Regions from separate parts of the Nonomuraea sp. NPDC050478 genome, predicted to be linked through region 2. Evidence: predicted binding sites of a transcription regulator. Region 2 holds the regulator's gene; each other region holds the start of a gene.
What was found. The regulator LexA, encoded in region 2, represses DNA repair genes until DNA is damaged. The targets are predictions, from matches to a motif close to TCGAACANNTGTTCGA.
Positions count from the first base shown of each region.

Region 1: a site for LexA is predicted at 4,559-4,574, ahead of recA (recombinase RecA). Genes of this name have one in related genera too.
Region 3: a site for LexA is predicted at 2,356-2,371, ahead of ACIBF7_RS15745 (alpha-ketoglutarate-dependent dioxygenase AlkB). Genes of this name have one in related genera too.

Region 1 is NZ_JBITHT010000004.1:830,943-836,725, forward strand. Features, by position in the region: gene ACIBF7_RS23775 (SigE family RNA polymerase sigma factor) at 1-140, opposite strand, end outside; gene recX (recombination regulator RecX) at 390-3,335, opposite strand; gene recA (recombinase RecA) at 3,347-4,444, opposite strand; gene ACIBF7_RS23790 (hypothetical protein) at 4,666-4,932, shown strand; gene ACIBF7_RS23795 (DUF3046 domain-containing protein) at 4,924-5,118, opposite strand; gene ACIBF7_RS23800 (VOC family protein) at 5,494-5,783, opposite strand, start outside.
Region 2 is NZ_JBITHT010000003.1:1,068,255-1,074,037, reverse strand. Features, by position in the region: gene ACIBF7_RS19245 (S41 family peptidase) at 1-1,671, shown strand, start outside; gene ACIBF7_RS19240 (MalY/PatB family protein) at 1,722-2,834, opposite strand; gene ACIBF7_RS19235 (DoxX family protein) at 2,869-3,276, opposite strand; gene lexA (transcriptional repressor LexA) at 3,525-4,232, opposite strand; gene ACIBF7_RS19225 (hypothetical protein) at 5,397-5,783, shown strand, end outside.
Region 3 is NZ_JBITHT010000003.1:275,223-281,005, reverse strand. Features, by position in the region: gene ACIBF7_RS15760 (CGNR zinc finger domain-containing protein) at 1-98, shown strand, start outside; gene ACIBF7_RS15755 (MFS transporter) at 99-1,472, opposite strand; gene ACIBF7_RS15750 (VOC family protein) at 1,497-2,255, opposite strand; gene ACIBF7_RS15745 (alpha-ketoglutarate-dependent dioxygenase AlkB) at 2,394-3,023, shown strand; gene ACIBF7_RS15740 (heparinase II/III family protein) at 3,106-5,783, opposite strand, start outside.

The sequences.
Region 1 (5,783 bases), on a different contig from region 2:
CAGGCCCGGTGCAGCCTGATGAGGGCCTCCTGCGTCAGGTCGGCCGCATCGTGCGGGTTGCCGCTGAGCACGTACCCGTAACGCAGCAACGCGTCGGCCCGCTCGGCGACGAACTCCGCGAACCACGACTCGTCGTCCAAATGATCTTCACCTTCTTCGTAGCCTCCCTCTCCAGACGGCCACACAGGTGAATTCGTTGAACAGCGACGAATCTCCCGGCGACTCGGTACGGGGCCACGCAAGAAACCCTGCCGGGCTCCAGCCCCCGCCCAGGACCTGTACCACTGCCGGAGACCGGCTTCGCCGAGGTCACCCGCCGCCAGGGCCACGAATACGCGACCTCGACGCATCACCGGCCTACGGGTACTCGTGCTTGACGCACCACCGGCCTACGGGTACTCGTCCTCGACCTCGACGCCCTCCTGCTCCAGAGCCTCCCGGATCACCCGGAACGACAGCCCTGGCGGGTAGCCCTTTCTCGCGAGCATGCCGGCCAGGCGGCGAGTGCGGACCTTGGAGTCCAGGGAGCGAGTGGAGGGCAGCTTCCGCTCCACGAGGCGGCGGGCGGTCTCCTCCTCCTGATCCGGATCGAGCCGCTCGACGGCGTCCTTCACCGTCTCCTGGTCGACCCCGCGATGCCGCAACTCGTTGGCCAGAGCCCGCTTGGCCAGGCCCCGGCCATGGTGCCGGGAGTCGACCCAGGCCTCGGCGAACGCCTCGTCGTTGATGAGCCCCAGCTCGGTGAACCGGTCGAGCACCGACTCCGCCACCTCGTCGGGCACCTCCCGCTTCCGCATCGCCTCGGCCAGTTGCGCCCGCGTCTTGGGCGCCATGGTGAGCAGCCGCAGGCAGATCGCCCGCGCCACCGCCTCAGGATCGGCCGGCGGCGCCGCTGCCGCTCCCGAACCGGCATCCGGCCCATCAGCCGGCCATCCCCGCCCGGCCTTCCGTCCGGACCGCCTCCCCTTACGCCCCTTCTTCGCCTTCTCCCCGGAACCCGGCTCCACCCCCGGCGTCGCCCAGAACTCCGTGCCCGCAGCCGACTCCCCCACACGAGTTCCGGTCCCTGCGTCCGACACCCCGGCAGAAGTCCCGGTCCCTGCGTCCGACACCCCCGCAGAAGCCCAGGTCCCCCCGTCCGATGCCCCGCCCGGAGCCCTGATTCCCCCATCCGCCGACACCGCGTCGCCCGGCACCTCACCATCCCCTACCGACGCCGCACCACCATCCGACACCTCACCCGAGGCATCCTCCAGCGGGACCGCACCACCTCTCAACGCCTCACCAGAGGCATCCCTCGACAGAACTGCACCGCCGCCCGTCGCCTCACCGGACGCATCCTCCAGCGTGACCGCACCACCGCTCAACGCCTCACCAGATGCATCCGCCGACGGAATCGCACCACTGCCCAGCGGCTCAGCTGACGCCGTGCCACGGCCTGGCATCCCATCGGACGCGGAGTGGGAAGCCGCCGCACCACCGTCCTGCTCATCGAGGGCAGCGTCGGGAGAAAGAGAGGACTCCCCACCTCCGTCAGGCCTCCCCTCCTCTGCGGTCTGCCCAGGCCGCGAGGCACTCACGACGGACGCGACGCTTCTCCCGGACATGACCTGCGGCGTTCCACGCGAATCCGCGTCGTCCGGGCCGCCCTCCTCACCGTGGAACGCAGGCCGAGGGTCTGCGGCTTCAGCGTCGGAGCCTGCGGGGGGAGGAAGCATGTCATCGGAGTTCACAACGGATTCCCGCTGACGACGGCGCTGCTCGCGCCACTCTTCAGGCGAAGGCCAACCACCGCTCCCACCACTCGTCGCCGGAGAAGACCTCTTCCTCGAAACCCCCTGATCAGTCAACCCATCGCCTCGCCGGAAAACCGAACCGGCCCGCTCCCCGCCCGAGCGCCCACCGCCGACCCGTCTTTCAGCAGCAGCACCGCCACCGGCCCGTTCCCCAGACGAAGCACCATCAGCCCGCACCCGATCGAAAGCATCATCGGCCCTTACCGGGTTGTAAGGACCATCGACCCGCACCACATCGGAAGAGCCGTCAGACGGTTCCTCACCGGAGGCATCATCACCCCAAGCCTCGCTTAAAGGACCGTCAGACCGTTCCTCACCTGAACCACCATCGGCCCGCACCCCGCTGAAAGCACCATCGACCCGCACCACATCGGAAGAGCCGTCGGACCGTTCATCACGGGAAGCACCATCGCCCCGAGCCTCGCTGAAAGGACCGTCAGACTCCCCGCGGGCAACACCATCGTCCCGAGCCTCACTGGAAGGACCGTCAGACTCCGCGCCCGAATCACCATCGGCCCGAGCCCCACTAGTAAGTCCGTCACCCGGCTCCGCTGCGGAGGATCCGCTGACGGCTCCCGATGTGAAGCCAGGCACGGAAAGAGCCTCCTGGGAGACCACCCGCCCCTCTATCGGCTGAGCCTCCAGAGAGCCCCCTTCGGACACTAGAGACTCACGCCGCGCCTCCGAGGACGGTCCCTCGTCAACCCCCTCCGACGTGAAGGATCCATCCACAGGTCGCCCCGCCGTATCCGGATCCCGCCGGAACTCCTCCGGGGACAACCCCATGGGCGCCTGCCCGCGGACAGCTTCAGACCGCCCCACTCCGCGCCTCTCCACGGACAGCTCTTCACCAACCTGCCCCCGTACGAAGAAGTTTCCCCCAGGCTGCCCCGAAGCGTCCCGATCGTCCCGTCGCTCTTCCAGGGACGCCTCCCGCTCCCGTACGGAGAAGCCACCCGCCGCTCGATCCGCCCGCCCCTCCAGGGACAGCTCTTCACCAACCCGTCCCCGTACGGAGGAGTTGCCCTCAGACTGCCCCGCAGCGGCCGGATCGTCCCGTGGCGCCTCCGGGGAAGCCTCCTCGGAGGCCCGCTCCCGTACGGAGAAGCCACCCGCCGCTCGACCTGCCCGCCCCTCCAGGGACAGCTCTTCACCAACCTGCCCCCGCACGGAGGAGTTGCCCGCAGACCACCCCGCAGCGGCCTGTCGCCCCTCCTGGGACACCTCCTCAGCGGCCCGCTCCCGCACGGAGAAACCACCAGCCGCCCGCCCCTCCAGGGACAGCTCTTCACCGGCCCGCTTCCCGGATTCACCCTCAGCAGGAGCCGGATCGCCCCAGAAGGGGTGGCTTTGCTGGGATTCGCCCGCGGGCCGTGTCCACCAGGTGTCTTCAGGCGGCGGCTGCTCCCCCGGGGCGCGGCCGCCGAAGAAAGGGTGGCGCCCGCCGGGTGGGGCGCCCTCGGATGAGGGTCGCCGGGGTTTGCGGCGGGATGAGGCCGGGGCGCCCCGGTCGCGGGGCGCCGGATCCGTGTCACTCATGCGCCGACCGATCAGACGTCACCAGGCTTCGGCGTGGACTTGGAGCCGCGGCCGGACGCGGCGGGCGCCTTGGCGGGCGCGGGAGGCGCGGGGGCCTCGGCGGGCTCGTCGAGGCGCGGGCCCACGCCCAGCTTGTCCTTGATCTTCTTCTCGATCTCGTTGGCCATGTCGGGGTGGTTGCGCAGGAAGTTGCGCGCGTTCTCCTTGCCCTGGCCGAGCTGGTCGCCCTCGTAGGTGTACCAGGCGCCGGACTTGCGGACGAAGCCGTGCTCGACGCCCATGTCGATGAGGCCGCCCTCGCGGGAGACGCCCACCCCGTAGAGGATGTCGAAGTCGGCCACCCGGAAGGGCGGGGCCATCTTGTTCTTGACCACCTTGACGCGGGTCCGGTTGCCGACCGCTTCGGTGCCGTCCTTGAGGGTCTCGATGCGGCGGATGTCGAGGCGGACCGAGGCGTAGAACTTGAGCGCCTTGCCACCGGTCGTGGTCTCGGGGCTGCCGAACATCACGCCGATCTTCTCGCGGAGCTGGTTGATGAAGATGGCGGTGGTGCCGGTGCTGCTGAGCGCGCCCGCGACCTTGCGCAGGGCCTGGGACATCAGGCGGGCCTGGAGGCCGACGTGGCTGTCGCCCATCTCGCCCTCGATCTCGGCCTTGGGCACCAGGGCGGCCACCGAGTCGATGACGATGATGTCGACGGCGCCGGACCTGATCAGCATGTCGGCGATCTCCAGCGCCTGCTCGCCGGTGTCGGGCTGGGAGACCAGCAGGGCGTCGGTGTCGACGCCGAGCTTCTTGGCGTATTCGGGGTCGAGGGCGTGCTCGGCGTCGATGAACGCCGCGATGCCGCCGGCCCGCTGCGCGTTGGCCACCGCGTGCAGCGCGATGGTGGTCTTGCCGGAGGACTCCGGACCGTAGATCTCGACGATCCTGCCGCGCGGCAGGCCGCCGATGCCGAGCGCGACGTCGAGGGAGATCGACCCGGTCGGGATCACCTCGATGGGGGCTCGGGCGTCATCACCGAGGCGCATGACGGAACCCTTGCCGAACTGCCGCTCGATCTGGGCGAGGGCGGTCTCGAGGGCCTTCTCGCGGTCGTTGATAGCCATGGGAGCTCCCTCTGGAGGGTCGTGGTCGGAATCAGTCGAGTGAAAGCTACGGTCTGCCACCGACATTTTCCCGGAAGCGGTCGTGGAAGACGTGGCCCGGCGAGCCCATCGTAGCCGAACGGCTGTTCGATCACACGCACGTCCGCGAGGAAGTCCGCCCGCGCCCGGATGCGTTCCCGCAGCCTGGGGAGACTCCTGGGAAGAGGGCAGGAGGTGACCACGTGGCGAGCTCGTACACCAGCGAACGGCGCGCTCATCTGCAGGGCCTCGCCGAGGTGCTCCCTCGCCACGGGCTGGTGAGCCGGATGGTGGGCGAGGAGGAGCCGCTGTTGTGGGTGTGGCATCCGCACACGAGCAGGCAGACCCTGGTCTTCGCCACGCCGTCGGAGCGGGGCTGGCTGTTTCTCTGGGCGCCCGGCGGCACGGGCGGCGCCGACGACCTCGATCGCACGGCGCGCGCTCTGAGGGAGACGCTGGGCTCAGCGTAGCCGGGGGGAGACGTCCTCGACCTGGCAGACGGCCCGCCAGACGGTCTTGGCGCTCTCGCCGTCGGCCAGCGCCTGCACCACGGTGCGCCCGCCGAGCGGCGCGATCACGTAGTCACGCGCCCACGACTCGGCGTAGGTGTCGCCGAAGTGCAGGCGCATCCTTCTCCAGAACTCAGTCAGGCGCATCACTCAAGTATGGATCGGCCCCGGGAGTGGGTAGGACGCAACGGGAACGTGAACGACCTGCGTATCACCCGCCTTCGAACCACGGCATCGGCATGTGCCGGAGACCCGGAAGGGAGGAAGCGCGGATCCCCCCGCCGGCTGAGGCAGGCGGTCCCCCTCCGCGCGACTCTGATGGCGAAGACCGCGAAACCCTCACCCCCCAAGTCAGTCAAGGCCAAGGCCAACAGGGCGAAGCGCCGCCACTTACTGTCATTGCGGCGCGAGGCCGTACGGAAGGAGAAGGCGGAGAGGTCCGAGCGGCATGCCGGGATCCGGCAGGAGCCGCGGGCGGGCCGTCCGCGCACGCGCCGCGCGTCGCGGCGTTAGATCACGGCGTCACAGCACACGCGCGCCGTACATCTCACCGAGATGGTCGGCGAGCAGCTCCAGCCGGGCGCCGTCGGGGTCCTTGAAGTAGATGGAGGCGCCGCTCTCGATCTGGTGCGGCACGCCGGCCATCTCCAGCTTCCCGCGCAGCCGCTCCCAGGTGGCGGGGTCGACGGAGATCGCGATGTGGTGGAGGCCGCCGAGCACCTCCTGGTAAGGGCCGAGGTCGAGGCCGGGGAGGTCGAAGAAGGCCAGCAGGTTGCCGTTGCCGAGGTCGAAGAAGAAGTGGCTCGAGCCCT
Region 2 (5,783 bases):
CGCCCGTACCTCGTGCCGCTGCGCGCCACCACCCCCTCCCCGTTCGACCCCAGCCTGCAGGGACGGGGCTTCAACGGCGAGGACGACCACCCGCAGGCGGAGGAGAAGAAGAAGGACGACGCGCCGCCGCGCACCGAGGTCGACCCCGAAGGGCTCGCCTCCCGCGTGGTGCCGGTCCCGGTGCCCGCCGGCCGTTACGTCAACCTGCGCACCGCCAAGGACGCGCTGCTGTGGCTGCGGCACCCGCTCGCCGGCCGGCTCGGCGACGGCACCGAACCCGCCGGCGAGATCACGCTGGAACGCTACGACCTGAAGAAGCGCGCCAAGAGCGAGCTGGGCAAGGAGTTCCGCGCCTTCGAGGTGAGCGGCGACGGCACCCGGCTCGTGCTCAACGGCAAGAACGGCCTGCAGACCCGCTCCGCGAGCGAGGGCGACGAGGTCGTCACCATCGAGCTCGACCGGGTCGCCGTCCAGCTCGACCCCGTCGCCGAATGGCGGCAGGGCTACCGCGAGGCCGGCCGGCTCATGCGCGACCACTTCTGGCGCGCCGACATGAACGGCGTCGACTGGCAGGGCGTCCTCGACCGCTACGCGCCCTTCGCCGAGCGCATCGGCGCCTACTCGGAGCTGATCGACCTGCTCTGGGAGGTGCAGGGCGAGCTCGGCACCTCCCACGCGTACGCCATCGGCAACGGCCCCACGGTCGACCCGCGCCGCCGCCAGGGCCTGCTCGGCGCCGACCTGGCCCGCGACGAGGACGGCACCTGGCGGGTCGAGCGCGTCATCGCGGGCGAGTCGTCCGACCACGACGCGCGCTCGCCGCTGCTCGCGCCCGGCGTCGCGGTCCGCCAGGGCGACGCCCTCGTCGCCGTCAACGGCCGCCCCGTCGATCCGGTACGCGGGCCGCTCCCGCTCCTGGCGGGCACCGCGAACCAGCCGATCCAGCTGACCGTCCGCCCGGCCGCCGGCGGCGAGACCCGCAAGGTCGTGGTCACCCCGATCGCCGACGAGACCCGGCTGCGCTACCACGACTGGGTCGAGGGCCGGCGCGCGTTCGTCCGGGAGGCGTCCGGCGGGCGGCTCGGCTACCTGCACGTGCCCGACATGGTGGCGTCCGGGTGGGCGCAGTTCCACCGCGACCTGCGTACCGAGATGGCGTACGAGGGACTCGTCGTGGACGTGCGCGAGAACGGCGGCGGGCACGTGTCCGAGCTCATCCTGGAGAAGCTGTCGCGCAAGGTCACCGGCTGGATCCGGGTCCGCGGCCACCAGCCGATGCGCTACCCCGAGGACTCCCCGCGCGGGCCCGTCGTCACCGTGACCGACGAGTTCGCCGGCTCCGACGGCGACATCGTGAGCGCCGGCATCAAGAACCGCGGCATCGGCCCCCTCGTCGGCGTCCGCACCTGGGGCGGCGTGATCGGCATCGACTCGCGCTACTCGCTGGTCGACGGCACCGTCGTCACCCAGCCGCGCTACTCGTTCTGGCTGGAAGGGCACGGCTGGGGAGTGGAGAACCACGGCGTCGACCCGGACATCGAGGTCGTCATGACACCGCAGGACCGCGCGGCCGGCCGCGACCCTCAGCTGGAGAAGGCCGTGGAGCTGGCACTCTCCGCCCTGGAGGAGCGCCCCGCCGCCACCCCGCCCGACCTCCCGCCCCTGCCGTAACGACCCCGGGGGACGGCTCCTCGGCCGGAGAGCCGTCCCCGCCCGGCCGATCAGGAGGTCACGGTGGCGATCCTCCGCAGGATCTCGGCGAGAACGGGCTCGGAGGTGGCGAAGTTCAGCCGGACGAACGTCTCGCCGCCCGGCCCGAACACGGCGCCGTCGCTGAGGAGGACCTTCGCCTCCCGCTCCAGCTGCTCCGCCACCGCGGGACGGCCGTAGTCGAGCCATGCCAGGTAGGTGGCCTCCGGCACGCGGTACGTGACGCCCTCGGGCAGGTGTTCGGCGATGACGCGCCGGTTCCGGTCGAGCAGCGCGACCGTGTCCGCCAGCCAGGCGTCACCGTGCCGCCAGGCGGCGACGGTCGCCTCCACGCCGAACACGTTCGCCGAGCCGAAGAGGAACGGCGGCTGGGCGTCCAGCGCCCCGCGCAGCCCGGGGGAGCCGAGGTGCGCCACCGAGCAGCGGATCCCGCCCAGGTTGAACGCCTTGGTGGCCGAGGTCAGGGTGACCGTCCGGTCAGGCAGGATCGTGCCGAACGGGATGTGCCGGTTCGGCTCGTACACCAGGTCCCCGTGGATCTCGTCGGAGATGACCAGCAGATCGTGCCGTTCGGCCAGCTCGGCGAGCTCCTCCAGCTCGGCCCGGGTGAAGACGCGGCCGGTCGGGTTCTGCGGGTTGACCAGCAGCAGCACCTTGCACCCGGACAGGTCGGGGATCTCGGCGCGCCACGAGTCGCCGTCCGGCACGAGCCGGATGGGGCGCAGCGGCCGGTCCATGGTCTCCAGCGTGCCGAGGAACGGATGATAGGCCGGGGTGTGCAGCGCCACCCCGTCTCCCGGGGCCGTCCACACGTGCAGCAGCACCTGCAGGGCCTGGTTGATGTCGGAGTAGGAGCGGACCAGGCCCGGATCGGGCTCCCACCCGTATCGGGCGGCCATCCGCTCCGCGAACGCCTCGGCGAGCGGCCCGCTCTGGGGGCTGTCGAGCCACGAGGGATAGCCGAGGTCGCCTTCCGCCCGGCGGCGCAGCGCCTCGACCACCTCGGGAGCGGACGGCAGGTCCATGTCGGCCACCCACGCGGGGATGACCCCCGGGTCGGCCTTCGCCCACTTGAGCCCGTCGTTGCGTGCTTTGAACGCTTCACCCACGAATGTGTCGCTCACCCAGACATTCTAGGAATGTCGGCCTTCGTACGGATCAGCCGCCGGCCAGCGACCGCCACAGCCGGTCCGTACGATCACGCCGCCCCCACGCGATCAGCCCGCTCACCACGAGCAGGACCAGCGGCAGCGCCACAGGCCCGCCGCTCACGAACGCCTCGGTCAGCACCGCACCGGCCATCAGCCCGGCGCCCGCCAGCGCGGCCGCTCCGGCCACCGGGGGCGCCAGCAGGCATACCGCCATCGCGACCTCCAGCACCGCGACCAGGTAGCGGAACCAGTCGCCCCATCCGATCGCCTCGAACGTGGACACCGACGGCTCAGCCCCGGTGAACTTGCCCATCGCCGCCATCAGCAGCATGCCCGCCATGACCACCTGGAGCACCCACAGGCCGGCCCCGGCCAGCCGCCGCCCGGCACTCGGCCTCGTCTCGATCTTCTCCATGCCGCCGAGATTATGGACTGCGATCAACCGCCGGAATGCGGCTGGTTACCGGACAAGGGTGGAGGTAGGTGCACTTGCCCGGAGACGCGCCGTGTGCGACGGAACCATGGAACCCGGGCAGCCGGAGAGGCGCCCGCCGGACAGGACGCGCGCGGAGAGGAGGACGGCGGCCATCGGCGGGCTGGTGCGCGAGAGCCGGTGAGGAGCGCGGTGCGGGACGGCCGCACCGCGTCTCACACGGCGAGGGGTCAGAGGCGGCGCAGGACCGCCACGACCTTGCCCAGGACGCTGGCCTCGTCGCCGGGGATGGGCTCGTAGTTGTCGTTGTGCGGCACCAGCCAGACGTGGCCGTCCTTGCGCTTGAAGGTCTTGACCGTCGCCTCGCCCTCGATCATCGCGGCCACGATGTCGCCGCTCTCGGCGACCGGCTGCTGCCGGACCACGACCCAGTCGCCGTCGGCGATCGCGGCGTCGATCATCGAGTCACCGGTGACCTGCAGGAGGAAGAGCGTGCCCTCGCCGACCAGCTGCTTGGGAAGCGCGAAGACGTCCTCGACGCTCTCCTCGGCCAGAATCGGGCCACCGGCGGCGATGCGGCCGACCAGCGGGACGTAGGCGGCGGTGGGCCTGTTGACGGGGGCGTCGTCGGTGGCGGTGTCGGGGTCGACCCACAGCACCGGCTCACCCGGCAGCCGCACCTCCAGCGCGCGCGGGCGGTGGGGGTCTCGCCGCAGATAGCCCTTGCGCTGCAAAGCCGTCAACTGGTGCGACACGCTGGACGTGCTGGTCAACTGGACGGCCTCGCCGATCTCGCGCATGGACGGCGGATAGCCGCGCTGCTGCACCGAGTCGCGGATCACCTCGAGGATCTTGCGTTGCCTGGGGGTCAGCCCCAGTGAGTCACGCCTTCGCACCGCGAGGTCACTGACCCCATTGGCGTCATCCCGCTCGCTCATGCCTCTCCTCCTCGCCCGGCAACCCGCCCCGCGGGCGAGGCTCCCGGTCCGTGGTCCTGATGTCGCACACAGCGACCGTATCTCTGTTGAAGATCATCTTCAAACAGTTGTTCGAGTCTTCCTCGAAAATGTCGGCAGTGTGGTGTAGAACATCGTACGGGAGTTCGATCGACACCGTGTTCGATTTGCCGATCTTTCTACGGCCGTTTCCGGGGGCCACGACGGCGGGAGGTCCATCATGCGAACGACCAGACGGAGCCACTGCGCAGCGGGCTCACCCACGGGCCGCATCCACGGGATGATCTGATGGCGGATCCGACCGGCGACCACGTCAAGCGCCTCACCCTCATCGTCGACGCCACCCAGGAGGGGAGCCCTCAGGGACGCCACCCTCGCCCCGAAGCGCCCAGGCGGAATAACGACGGCGGAGCGGGCCCTCGATCGCGATGGGCCGCCGACGGCAAGCGCCCCCACCTGTACCTCGTCCCCCCAGCCCGCCCCGACTCGGACACCAGCCCTGGCAGGTGGGGGAGAAGCGACGGCGGGCCCGTCCGAGGGGGAGAGCGAGCGCCCGGAGCCGGTCAGGTCGTCAACGGCGGGTCCGTCCGAGGGGGAGAGCGAGCGCCCGGAGCCGGTCAGGTCGTCAACGGCGGGCGCCAGGCGGCGGGCGAGCGTGCGCCGGGAGGCGTCGTCAATGGCGGGTCCGTCCGTACGGAAGAGTGTGCGCCTGGACCCGGTCAGGTCGTGAACGGCGGGTCTGTTCGAGGGGGAGAGCGTGGGCCGCGAGTTGGCCAGGCCGTCAATGGCGGGCGCCGGGCGGCGGGTGAGCGCGTGCCCGGAGTCGGTCAGGTTGTCAACGGTGGGCGCCAGGCGGGGGGCGAGCGGCGGGTCGTGGAGCGGCGCCGGAGGCAGGGTGCGCCGGAAAGGCGCCTGACGGACGACGGCCCTCTGCGGCGTTCCGGCCTCACCGGCGAAGACGGGCTCGGCGACGGTCGCGCTGAGCGGTCGCCGGTGTCCCCGGCCCGAGTGCGGGGGCTCCGGCGGGACGGGGCGTCGATGGTACCCAAGGGGAGTGCGCGCGCAGCGCAGGGGGAGCGGGCCCCGGCGGACCTGCAATCGAGGCGCCGGACGCGTAAGGGGGACGGCGCGATTGAAGGGGACGCGGTGCGGGCGCGTCGCCGCGTCGTCGTGCCCGGGACTCCAGCGCAGCTCGGCCGGCCAAGGATGGGCTGGTTCCCGAGGTTCGCGCGGATCGACAGGGCCGGTCGCGCCGCACAGGTTGACAGGGCCGGTCGCGTTACGCAGATCGATAGGGCCGGTCGCGCCGCACAGGTTGACAGGACCGGCCGCGCCACGCAGGTCGGCAGGACCGGCGGCACCACGCAGGCCGACGGGGTGGGCCGCTCCGCGGGGGCCGACAGTGGGCGGCGTGCGCGGGCGGGGAAGAGGCTGCGGGGTGGCGCGGCCGAGACCGCGCCGGTGCGGTTGACGCGGCGGGGCCGCGCGGCGCTGGTGCTGGTCATGGCGCTGCTGTCGCTGGGCGGGTTCTGG
Region 3 (5,783 bases), 790 kb from region 2:
TCCTGCACGCGGGCGGCGGCAGCCCCCGCCGCTACTGCACACCACGCTGCGCCACCCGCGAACGCGTAGCCGCCTACCGCTCCACCCGCCCAGCCTGATCACCCCGACTGTGTTTCTTCGTCAGGACCGTACGGCGTAGGTCCTTCCAGGGCCGACCGGGGGAGCGAGAGCAGACCGTACGCCGCCACGGCCAGAAGCTGGACGCCCGCCCCCGCGAGCAGCGCGGCTCCCGGGGACAAGGCCACCAGCGGCCCCGCCAGCGCCGAACCCGCCGCGAACGAGGTGATCTTCAAGCTGGCCCCGGTCGTGAACACCTGACCGCGCACCCGCTCAGGCGCCTCCCGATGCCGCACCGCGAACAGCGCCGTGAGCTGCGGCCCCTCACCCACGCCCACCACCACGGCTGCCACCACCGCCACCGCAAAGGACCCCGCCACCGCCGCCACCAACGTCCCCACCCCGATCAACAGGGTGGACACGACCATCACCGTGTCCCACCCCATCCCCGCCCGCGCGACCCCGGCACTGCCTTGCCGTCCCGCCCGGAGAGGCCGCCACCGTAACCTCGCCCGCGCGTCCACGGCACCGGCTTGTCGTCCCGCCCGGAGAGGCCGCCACCGCACCCCCGCCCTCGCGACGCCAGCTTGCCGTCCCGTGCGGAGAGATTGCCATCGCACCCCGACCCGTGCGATCACGGCGTTGGCCGCGAGGGCCGCTCCCGCCGTCACCGCCAGCAGGAGCGCCCCGTACCCGGCGTCGCCCGCGAGCCGCAGCCCCAGCAGCGGCGCGGCCACGATCAGCATGGCCAGACCCGCCATCGACACCATGGACGTCACGGTCGCCCGCCGCAGCGCCCGGTTCCCCGCGATGGCGCGGAACCCGGCCGCGAGCTCCTCCCGGACCGCCCCTGGCTTCCCGAGCCTCTCCTCCCGCGCCGGCAGCACCCGGGCCGCGGGCATGGCCGCCACCAGCAGCACCACGCCGGCCACGACGGCCGCCTCTCCTCCGGTGGCGGTCGCGATCACCCCCACCAGCGCAGGCCCGGCCAGCGCGGCCACGTTGTAGCTCATCGCGTCCAGCGCGTTCGCCCGCGGCAGCCGCCCGGCCCCGACGACCGACGGCAGCTGCGCCGTCCACCCGCCGTTCAGCGAAGGCCCCAGCAACCCCGTCAGCACCGCCACCCCGATCAGCGCCGCGTCCGGCAGCCGCCCCAGCCCGGCCAGCACCACGAGCAGCCCCGCGCCGTAACCCACCAGGCACCACCCGAGCACCCGCCCCGGCCTGCGGGTACGGTCGAGCATCACGCCCAGCAGCGGCCCCCCGGCCGCCGCCGACACGGTCAGCCCCGCCAGCAGCGACGACGCCAGCACCGGCGACCCCGTGACAGCCAGCCCGGCGACCAGCAGCGCGGGCCCGGACATCTCGTCGCCGGTACGGGAGGCGAGGGCGCCGAGCATGTAACGTGTCAACACCCCGAAGACGTTACACCGGCGCGCTCAGGCCGTGCTGGTGATCACCGCGAACCGCGCCCCGTGCGGATCGGACAGGTACGCGATCCGCCCCACCCCCGGCACGTCGTCCACCGGCGTGCGCACCGTGCCGCCGAGCTCCTGGCACCTGGCCACCACCCCGTCGCAGTCGGGCACCTCGAAGAACGGCACCCAGTGGGCCCGGTCACCCGGCGGCAGCCCCACCAGCCCCGCCATCGACGAGTCGGCGCCGCCCTCGGCCGGCGAGACCACCGGATAGGTCAGATCTCCCATGTCGACGTCGTCGAACCGCCAGCCGAACACCGACCGGTAGAAGCCGCGGATGCCGTCGGTGTCGGGCACGAACAGCTCGGCCCAGGCGAACGACCCCGGATCGGTCACCACGTCGAGGCCGCGCGTGCCACCCGGCTGCCAGGCCGCGAACTCCGCCCCCGCGGGGTCGGTGAACTGCGCCATCCGCCCCTGCCCCTCGATGTCGAACGGCTGGGCGCGGACCAGCCCGCCGGCCAGCTCGACCGCCTTGGCGGTGGCGTCGCAGTCGGGCGTCTGGAAGTAGACCATCCAGGACGCGGCGGCCCCTTCCTCCATCACCGACCCGGCCGCGGCGACCGTCTTGCCGTCGGCCTGCCAGAAGCCGTATCCCTCCATCGCCGGCTGGAACCGCCAGCCGAACAGGTCGCTGTAGAAGCCGGCGGTCGCCTCGATGTCGGGGCTGCCGACATCGACCCAGCACGGGCTGCCCGGCAGGAACTCAGTGGTGAGCATGACGTGCTCCTCGATCGGATGTGGCGGCCCCGCTGCGGCCCGGGACGACGCCACGCGATTCTTCTCGTCCTTCATGCCCCGCCCGCGGGATCCGGCACAGTCGAAAACATGTTTGAACGATCACCTACACTCGGTGGTATGGCGGCTGTTTACCAAGCATCTCTGCTGAGCCTGAACGAGGAACTCGCCGTGGGGCCGCTCGGCTCGACGGTCCGCCGCGTCCCTCTCGACCGGGGCGCCTGGGTCGACGTGCGGCCGGGCTGGCTGTCGGGAGCCGACGAGCTGTTCGAGCGGCTGGCGGAGTCGGTGCCGTGGCGGGCCGAGCGGCGCAAGATGTACGACCGCGTCGTCGACGTGCCGCGGCTGCTGAAGTTCTACGACGAGGGCGAGACGCTGCCGCACCCGGTGCTGGCCGACGCCAGGCGCGTCCTCGACGAGCACTACCGCGAGGAGCTGGGCGAGCCGTTCGCCACGGCCGGCCTGTGCTACTACCGCGACGGCCGCGACAGCGTGGCCTGGCACGGCGACACCATCGGCCGCGGCGCCGCCCACGACACCATGGTGGCGATCCTGTCCGTGGGCTACGCGCGCCCTCTGCTGCTCCGCCCGCGCGGCGGCGGCTCGTCACTCCGCTACGACCTGGGTCACGGCGACCTCATCGTGATGGGCGGCAGCTGCCAGCGCACGTGGGAACACGCCGTCCCCAAGACCACCCGCCCGGCGGGGCCGCGCATCAGCATCCAGTTCCGCCCCCGCGGCGTCCGCTGACGGCCCGGGTCACCGGCCCGCCTGAGCCGCGCGGCCGCGGCCCACTCGCCCGCCATGAGGGCAAGCCCGGCCGAACCCGTCGTCACGCGACGGCCGCCGCGTAGATGAGTGCGCCGTCGCGGGTGAAGGGCACCTGCGTGCCGTTGAGGACCACCTTCGTGGCCCCCGGCGCGGCGATCGCGATGGCGCGCGCCTGGTCGGTACTCGCGGTCAGGCCGCTGCCGTCGATGCGGCCGGTGCCGTCGGTCCCGACGCGCACGGCCAGGTCCGGCACCTCGACGGGCGACTTGACCAGGGTGGCGCCGTCATGCTCGATGGACGTGCCGCTCATCATCACGACCGTCTGACCCGCGGCGCCGGTCTCGGTGTAGAACATCTTCCCGTCGTAGTCGTACGGCCCGAACGACCGGGACGCCTGCTTGTTCCAGGACTTGTAGTACACCCCCTCGCCGCGCGCGCCCAGGTTCAGGTTCAGCGCGGTCGCCTCGAACGGCGTGGCGCCGCTGACGGGGAGGCGTTTTACGGCGACCGATGGGTCCGCAGCTCCGGTGGAGGGCAGCAGGAGGGTGTCGAAGGTGGTCCCGCCCGTGACCGTCTTGACGTACGACGCGTACTTGGCGTCCTGCACCTGGTACATGTACGGAGCGTGGTAACCGGCCCGCAGCGAGGCGCTGACCTGGCCCGGGTCGGCGGGCACCACGGTGATGTTCGCGCCCGTACCGAAGGCCGTGGCCGCCGCCTTCGAACCGGACCGCAGCGAGGGCTCGGCGTCCGAGGCGAAGTGCCAGTTCTGCTCGTAGCGGTGCGCTCCGCCGCTCTTGGGCTTCAACCGGTCGGAGACCAGCCACAGGCCCGAGTGCAGGGCCAGGATGGACCGTTCGTGGAGCGCCCCGGCGGAGGCTTCGCTGTGGGCTCCGATCCGGTCGAAGACCGGGTTGGTGACCATGTGCGTGATCGCCCCCGGAGCCTTCGAATCCTGCGCCTTGTTGTCGATCTCGATGGTGTTGTGCGCTTCCGTGCTCTTCCTCAGCCATTCCGCCCGCGGGTCCTGGCTGTAGGTGAACGTCCCCATGTCGGGCAGCAGCGGCCTGCCGTGGGCGTAGACGGTGACCGCCAGCTCGTCCGGGTGACTGTGGTTGCCCCGGTCGATGTTCAGCCGCAGGTACGAGTCCTGGGCGTGCCAGCCGGACCTGCTGACCGCCACCCGGGTGTCGGGATACAGCGACGAGGTGTGCGCGGGCTTTCGCCCCGAGCCGCCCGAGGTGCCGACGTAGATCAGCTCCTGGTCGCCCAGCAGTTCGCCCAGCCTTCTCAGCGTCGAGCGCATGTCCTTCGTGTCGCTGTCGCCGTACATGGCGTTGTAGCCGCTGGGGAAGGTCTGATCCATCAGGAAACGGGCCAGCTTGCGCAGCTTGCCCTTGGTGGCGGAGCTGAACTCGATCCCGTGCTGGCGCATGAACAGGGCGATGTCCACGTACTGGGAGGCGTAACCGCGGGCGTACCCGTCCGTCGCCTCCCAGTAGCCGCCGTCGGGGTAGGTCGAGTCGTCGAGCTGCCCCTCCAGGAAACCGAGAGCGTCGGCGCGCCACTTGTCCGCCACGCGGAACTCGGGGAAGTACACCGCGAGGTGCAGCAGCACGACCTTCTGGGTCTGCCTCCAGTTCGGCGCGCCCTGGGTGCTCTCCTGCAGATGCAGGCCCGCCCTGTTGAACGCCTTGAGGATCTCGGCGTTGGCCTCGGGGGTCAGCGACGGGCTCTTGCGCAGGATCTCGTACGCGGGGATCCAGTTCTGGATGCGGCGCGCCACGGAGAGGCTGTTCGGGTACGAGCCGGCGCCCTCGTCGGAGTCGTAGGCGTCGGCGTCCTTGATGAAGTCGGTCATGATGCCGATGAGGGCGCGGGCGTGCTTCTCGTCGCCGGTGCGCTGGTAGGCGGCGGCCAGCGGCCCCGCGAAGTAGAAGCGGGGGAGCTGGACGTAGTACTCCTTGTCGGCGCCGGCCGGCTGCTTCCAGTCGAAACCGTCGGGGTCGCCCTGCCAGGAGTAGGTGTACTGCACGGTGTTGTTCCAGGTACGGGTGTCCTCGTCGAAGGATTCGCCGTTGCCGAACAGCATGACCTGTTTCCTGGCGTCCGCCTTGCCGGTCAGCGTCAGCTCGGCCTTCTTCACCTTGGGCAGCCCGTCGAGGTCGAACTGCAAGTAGGCCTTGCTCGTCGCGGCCGTGAACGGGCCCTTGCCCTGGTCGGCGACCCGCAGCAGGTACTTGTCGCCGTAGACGTTGCCCGGGTGGCCCGCCCAGATGTGGGTGTCGTCGGTAGGCACCAGGGTCTTCGCCGAGCCGTCGGTGAAGGTCAGCCGGAGGGTGGGCTTGCCCTCTCCCTTGCTCCTGCTGTGGAAGTTCGCGACGACCGCGTCCTTGTACCGGCTCATCAGGAAGAAGCCGCTCCGGCCGCCGGTGACGCTGCTCGTCACGTCGGTGGTGACCGTGGTCTCGGCGGGGCCGACCGTCAGCGTGTCGATGTAGACCTCGCCGCCGGCGAGCGTCCAGATGTGGTCCGCGGTCAGTTCCACGGCTCCCGGCCAGTCGGGGTGGGAGAAGGTCCCGGCCGAGATCGGCGGACGGGTCCGGAAATATTCGAGCAACCGCCGTTTGGCCAGGGCATGGTCGCCGGCCTTGACCGCGTTCTGCATGGCCGTCAGTCCCGGCTCTGTGTACGACAACCGCGACCCCGCGACCCAGGCGCCGTTCTTCCACTCGCCGA